DNA from 2 places in the Brevibacterium paucivorans genome. Region 2 is predicted to be linked to the other one. Evidence: predicted binding sites of a transcription regulator. Region 2 holds the regulator's gene; the other holds the start of a gene.

Region 1 (3,375 bases), 1.5 Mb from region 2:
CGTCTTCGACGCGGTGCTTACGTTCCTTGAGTTCGACCTCGGTAGCGGCACCCACCTTGATCACTGCAACACCGCCGGCCAGCTTGGCCAGCCGTTCCTGCAACTTCTCCTTGTCCCATGACGAGTCGGTGTTCTCGATTTCGCCACGGATCTGGGCGGTGCGAGCGTCAACGTCGTCCTGCGATCCTCCACCGTCGACAACAGTGGTGTTGTCCTTGGTGACGGTGATGGTGCGGGCGGTACCCAGCTGGTCCAGGGTGACCTGGTCGAGCTTCATACCCATGTCAGCGGTAATGACCTGCCCGCCGGTGAGGATTGCGAGGTCTTCCAGGATCGCCTTGCGACGGTCACCGAATCCGGGGGCCTTCACAGCGGCAACGTTGAGGATTCCACGGATCTTGTTGACAACCAGGGTGGACAGCGCTTCGCCTTCCACGTCCTCGGCAACAATGAACAGTGGCTTTCCAGCCTGCTGCACCTTTTCCAGAACAGGGAGCAGATCCTGAATGTTGGAGATCTTACCCTGGTGGATCAGGATGTATGGGTCTGACAGAACTGCTTCCTGACGGTCAGCGTCGGTCACGAAGTATGGCGACAGGAAGCCCTTGTCGAACTGCATACCTTCAGTGAACTCAAGCTCAACCGAGGATGCCTGTGATTCGTCGATCGTGATGACGCCGTCTTTGCCAACCTTGTCGAAGGCTTCTGCGATCAGTTCACCGATTTCAGGTGACTGAGCTGAAAGAGCTGCAACGTGTGCGATCTCTTTTGAGTCAGCAACTTCGCGTGCGATTTCCTTGAGGCGTTCTTCAACTGCGTCAACAGCTGCTTCAACGCCAGCCTTCAGCTGTCCAGGAGCTGCACCGGCTGCGACGTTGCGCAGACCTTCGTGTACGAGTGCCTGAGCCAAAACGGTTGCGGTGGTGGTTCCGTCACCGGCAACGTCGTTTGTTTTGGTGGCAACTTCTTTTGCCAGCTGAGCGCCCAGGTTTTCGTATGGGTCGTTGAGTTCGACTTCACGTGCGATGGTCACACCATCGTTGGTGATTGTGGGTGCGCCCCACGGCTTGTCAAGAACAACGTTGCGACCGCGTGGGCCCAGTGTCACTTTGACGGTGTCAGCCAGAACGTTTACACCGCGTTCAAGTGCCTTGCGAGCGTCGTCATTGAACTGCAAAGTTTTAGCCATTTTTCACTTCCTTCTAATGAGTGTGAGTGTGTGAAGGTGTGATTAGCCGATTACTGCGAGAACGTCGCGAGCCGAGAGCACCAGGTATTCAGCACCCTGGTACTTCACTTCGGTTCCGCCGTACTTGGAGTAGATGACCTTGTCGCCGACGTTCACGTCAACAGGTACACGGTTTCCGTTGTCTGCTACGCGACCGGGGCCAACTGCGACAACTTCGCCTTCCTGTGGCTTTTCCTTAGCGGTGTCTGGGATAACCAGGCCGGAAGCAGTGGTCTGTTCTGCTTCGAGCTGACGGATTACGATGCGGTCTTCGAGTGGCTTGATAGCTACCGACATGTGACAGTCTCCTTTTGAGTCTGTGTCGAGATGTGTTTTGTGTGCTCTTTGGGCAAGCTCACTCGGTGTTGTTCGTCGTCGCGGGTGCCGAATCAGCATCAAGTTTTAGTGCATCTTGCCGGTGTCTCTAGGTGCCGCCGAGTGCGACACTCACCTCACCGTACGGTTAGCACTCGCATTGCCCAAGTGCTAACTGAAACTCTATTCCGCAGTTGGCACTCTTTCAACTCGAGTGCCAATGTTTCGTCATCCTTGAGCGAACTTTCAGCTCAGAGCGTCAGCTCCCACGGACCGACCGCACGCACGGCGTTCGCGGTGACACGTTCGGCCAGCTCGTCCTCGCTGACTCCGCGCACCTGGGCAAGCGTCCGCACCACGTGCGCAACCATGTATGGCCCACCGGGCTTTCCGCGGTGAGGGTGCGGGGTCAAAAATGGCGCGTCGGTTTCTGTCAGAAGCAGATCAGGCGGGACCACCTCGGCGGCTTCCCTTAACCCATGAGCATTCTTAAAGGTGACGTTGCCAGCAAAGGAGCAGAAGATCCCCAACTTGCCAGCCTCCCTAGCCATGTCAGCGTCACCGGAAAAGCAGTGCAGAATAGTGCGGTCCGGAACACCCGTGTCACGCAGAACCCGGAAAACATCCGCGTGCGCTTCACGGTCGTGGATCTGGAGCGTCAGCCCGTTCCTTTGCGCGATCTCAATGTGCGCCCTAAACGACTCTTCCTGCGCTTTCATATCGCGCGCGGAATCAGCATCCGTGCGGAAGAAATCAAGCCCGGTCTCCCCCACCACGCGCATGCGTTCATGGGACGTGACCAACTCTTCAATCTCGTCCAGCGACTCTTCCAAGATGCCGGCCCGCGCCAGTCTGGGCGCCTCGTTGGGGTGGATCGCAACCCCACCCAGCATCCAGTCACGGCCAGCCTGCGCCTGTTCTTCCACCACACGAGTCGTCCACCGGGCTGCACCCATTTCGCACCCGATTTGCACCACACGGGTCACACCAGTGGCCATTGCGGTGTCATAGAAGAAGTCCAGCGGTGGGAACTTTTCGTCCTCTTCGGGCTCGACTTCCGGGGCAGGTTCGCCTGACTTGATAGGACCGCGAGCGCCGGTACACATATCCAGGTGCGTGTGCGTGTCCACGGCCGGAACCGCGAGTGGTTCCGGCACCGGTGGATATTCTCCGGCAGCGCGAGATGCCATTACTTGGCCCCTCCTGCAGTCCCGGCGTCACCTTCGTTCGGGGCTTCGTACCGTGGGAACACGGGTGCCGGTGCGGGCAATTCCGTTCCAGCTGGCAACCATTGGCCGAGGTCGTTAAACGTCCGCGAGTCCTCGGCAACTCCCAGCTGGGTGAGGACCTTCCCGGTAGATTCGGGCATGACTGGTTGAGCCAGAATCGATACCCGGCGTAGGACTTCGAGCGTGACGTAAAGAACGACACCCATGCGGTCCGGGTCGGTTTTCTTCAGCTTCCACGGCTCTTGAGCCGAGAAGTAGCGGTTCGTTTCCTCCAGCACTCGCCACAGTGCTTCCACGTAACGGTGCAGTTCCTGTACGTCGACGAACGCAGTGACACGCTCCAGCAGGCCGTCGGTGCGTGCAAGCAGAGCACGGTCGTCGTCCGTCAGATCAGCCTCACCCACCTCGGGCACTATTCCGCCCAGGTTCTTGGCGATCATCGAGGTGGAACGCTGAACCAGGTTGCCGTACTCATTGGCCAGGTCTGCGTTCTTGCGCGCAATGATCGACTCGGCTGAGTATGAGCCATCCTGGCCGTAGGAGATTTCGCGAAGCAGGAAGTAACGGAGCGTGTCTAGGCCAAATGCGTCAATGAGATCGTAC
Region 2 (3,375 bases):
GTGAAGAAAGCCGTAAGGGAATCCTGCTATGTGTGTAATGAATCCCCTACTGCTCAAGGGTCAACGGTGACAAAGTCGATGAGTTCTTCAACTCGACCCGACAGTGAGTGGTCCAGGTCGGCGATCGTGTTGACGCGCGACAGGATATGCGCCCACGCGCGCCCAGTGTCGCCTGGTTCGGTGTGGGGCCACCCCAGCCTGCGGCACACGCCTGTTTTCCAGTCCTCCCCGCGTGGCACGGTAGGCCATTCCTGAATGCCCACGCACTGTGGTTTCACGGCTTGCCAAATGTCGATGAATGAGTGCCCAATCACGTGAACGACCGGACCAAACCGTTCCTGCACGCGTTGAGCGATGCGGGTTTCCTTTGACCCAGACACGATGTGGTCGGCCAGAACGCCCACGCGATGCGAAGAGTCGGGTTGGAACTGTGCCAGTTTCTCTTCGAGGTCGTCCAGCCCGCCCAGTTCTTCGACGACCACGCCTTCGATACGCAGGTCGTCGCCCCAGATTTTCTCGACGAGTTGTGCGTCGTGTTTTCCTTCGACCCAGATACGGGAGCCGCGTGCCACGCGGGCGCGGGCGCCGGGAACGGCTACGGACCCCGAGGCGGTTCGCTGCGGGCGGGTAGGTGCAGTGGCCGTGGGGCGGGTGAGTTCGACTGGTTTGCCGTCGATCCAGAATCCTGGGCCCAGCGGGAAGCTTTGCACGTGACCGTTGCGGTCTTCGAGCCGTACTGCGAATCCGCCGGGGGCTTTTTCGATTCCCAGAATTGCGCCAACGAACCCGGTGCTCACTTCTTCAACGACCAGGCCACGTTGAGCCGGGACTTTCCGAGAGGTAGGGCGCCGGTGGGATCGTGGCCCGCCGGATAACACGTCTGATCCGTAGTTCATCACCCCATTACCCTAGAGGGCGTTTGGTTCCGCTGTCACCCCGGCGTAGAATTGGCACTCGACGACCTAGAGTGCCAGTGGAGGGGGATTCGTGAACGACGATCGGCGAAGTCGTGTCTTGCGCGCAATCGTCGAAGACTACGTTGCGACCAAGGAACCCGTGGGCTCCAAAGCGCTGGTGGAGCGCCACAGCTTGGGTGTTTCACCCGCCACGATTCGCAACGACATGGCCGCGTTAGAGGCACAGGGTCTCATCGCTCAACCGCACACGTCTGCCGGCCGCATTCCCACAGACAAGGGCTACCGCAAGTTCGTTGACACGATTGACGAAATCAAGCCACTTTCGGTTGCTGAGCGTCGTGCGATCTCGCGGATTCTGTCCCACCCCGTCGACATTGAAGACATGCTGGAGCGCACCGTGCGCTTGTTGGCCGACCTTACTTCGCAGGTCGCTGTCATCCAGTATCCGGTGCGTTCGCGCGAAAAGTTTCGACACCTCGAGCTCGTGGACTTAGGTGCCAACCGCCTGCTGGTCGTTTTCATCACCGACTCCGGTCAGGTGGATCAGCGCATCGTGGAGATGCGCACGGGCATCGACGAGTTTGAACTGGGCACCTTGCGCACCCTGTTTAACAGCGTGTTGGACGGGCGGGCGCTCGACGATGTGGCACCAGCCCTGCGGGTTCTGGACGTCCCCGCAACGCTGGCTGCCCCTGCGGCAACCGTCGCCGAGGTCGTTGCCGAGTTGGCCTCGGGACGCAGGCAAGAGCGGTTGGTGATGGCGGGAACGGCCAACCTGGCACGCTCCTCGGGCGGGATCTACGAACACGTAGCCCCGCTCCTTGAGGCGTTCGAAGAACAGGTGGTTCTGCTCAAGCTCCTCGCCCACATGAGTGCCGATGGAGTCAGTGTGAGCATTGGGCACGAAAACCCGGAGTCCCTGGCAACCACCTCGGTCATTGCAAGCAACTACGGAACTGAGGATTCCCGCGCCTCCCTGGCCGTGCTGGGACCCACCCGCATGGACTATCCCACCACGATTGCGGCCGTGCGCGCGGTTTCGCGCTACATTACGGTCATTTTGGACAAGTAGATTTTTCAACCCACAACTAGATGAGGACACACGTGAGCGATCACTACGAAACCCTGGGTGTTGCCCGCGACGCGAGTGCTGAGGAAATTAAGAAGGCCTACCGCAAGCTCGCACGTAAGTACCACCCGGACGTCAACCCCGGCCACGACGACGAGTTCAAAGCGGTATCGGTTGCCTATGAAGTCCTGTCTGACCCGCAGAAGCGACGCAACTACGACGCCGGTGGTGGCGAATACGGCCAGCCGGGAGCGTCGGGGTTCGGTGGCTTCTCGGACCTGTTCGACGCATTCTTTGGCGGTGGGGCCGGTGCCCAGCCAGGGCCGGCGTCGCGCAAACGCCCAGGTCGCGATGCGCTGGTGGGCGTGTCGATCGACTTGAAGACCGCAGTGTTCGGTGGAACGGAAGACGTTTCGGTAGTGACCGCCAAACTGTGCGACACGTGCCACGGAGACGGAACCCGCCCCGGGACTTCGCCACAGACCTGTTCGCTGTGTAACGGACAAGGTTCCGTGCAGCGGATGACCCGCACGCTCATGGGGCAGATGGTCACCAACCAGCCATGTAACAACTGTGGTGGTTACGGAACCATCATCGCCGACCCATGCCAGTCATGTAACGGCGACGGTCGCGTGCGTGCCGAAGAGACCTTGTCGGTCAAGATCCCAGCCGGTGTGAAGGACGGAACCCGCATTCTGCTGTCCGGTCGCGGTGAAGTAGGACCCGGTGGGGGTCCCGCTGGCGACCTGCACCTCGAAGTGGCCATCCGCGAACACCCCGTCTTTACCCGCGACGGCGACGACCTGCGTGCCACGGTCACGATTCCGATGACCGCAGCAGCCCTGGGAACCACCATTAGTCTTGAGACGTTTGACGGTGAACGCGAACTTGAAATCGCGCCGGGAACGCAGGTGGGAACCACCGAGACCCTGGCTGGTTTGGGCGTGGGGCGGCTGCGTCGCTCGTCCCGCGGTGACCTGCTGGTGACCATCAACGTTGAAGTGCCGTCCAAGCTCGATGCGAAACAGCGCGAACTTCTGGAACAGCTCGCCACCATGCGCGGTGAAACCAACCCGGACGTCAAACTGGGCAACACCCACCGCGGACCGTTCAGTCGTCTACGCGACCGGTTTAACCTGTGACACTTCCGGTTTTTCTCACGGAGACACCCTTGGCGGGTGCCAGCGGGACCATCACGGTGGGTCCCGAGGTCGCCGGCCACGCAGTGCGTGTGCGCCGCATGGGTGCGGGAGAAGAACTCGAACTCATCGACGGCACTGGGGTGCGCCTCCGGGGGACAATTCAGGAGGGCACCTCGGAGTCCCTGACGCTTAGCGTCACGGACGTGACGGAGGAACCCCAGCAACGACCTCGGCTGGTTCTTGTGCA

What was found. Region 2 encodes HrcA, which represses chaperone genes, less so after heat shock. Its sites were predicted from a motif close to TTNGCACTCGNNNNNNNCGAGTGCNAA; they were not measured.
Region 1: a site for HrcA is predicted at 1,692-1,718, ahead of groES (co-chaperone GroES). Genes of this name have one in related genera too.

Annotation. Positions count from the first base shown of each region.
Region 1 is NZ_JAFBCP010000001.1:730,415-733,789, forward strand. It holds gene groL (chaperonin GroEL) at 1-1,189, opposite strand, end outside; gene groES (co-chaperone GroES) at 1,232-1,525, opposite strand; gene JOE56_RS03430 (TatD family hydrolase) at 1,795-2,733, opposite strand; gene metG (methionine--tRNA ligase) at 2,733-3,375, opposite strand, start outside.
Region 2 is NZ_JAFBCP010000001.1:2,229,789-2,233,163, forward strand. It holds gene JOE56_RS10280 (DUF3097 domain-containing protein) at 54-896, opposite strand; gene hrcA (heat-inducible transcriptional repressor HrcA) at 988-1,989, shown strand; gene dnaJ (molecular chaperone DnaJ) at 2,022-3,128, shown strand; gene JOE56_RS10295 (16S rRNA (uracil(1498)-N(3))-methyltransferase) at 3,125-3,375, shown strand, end outside.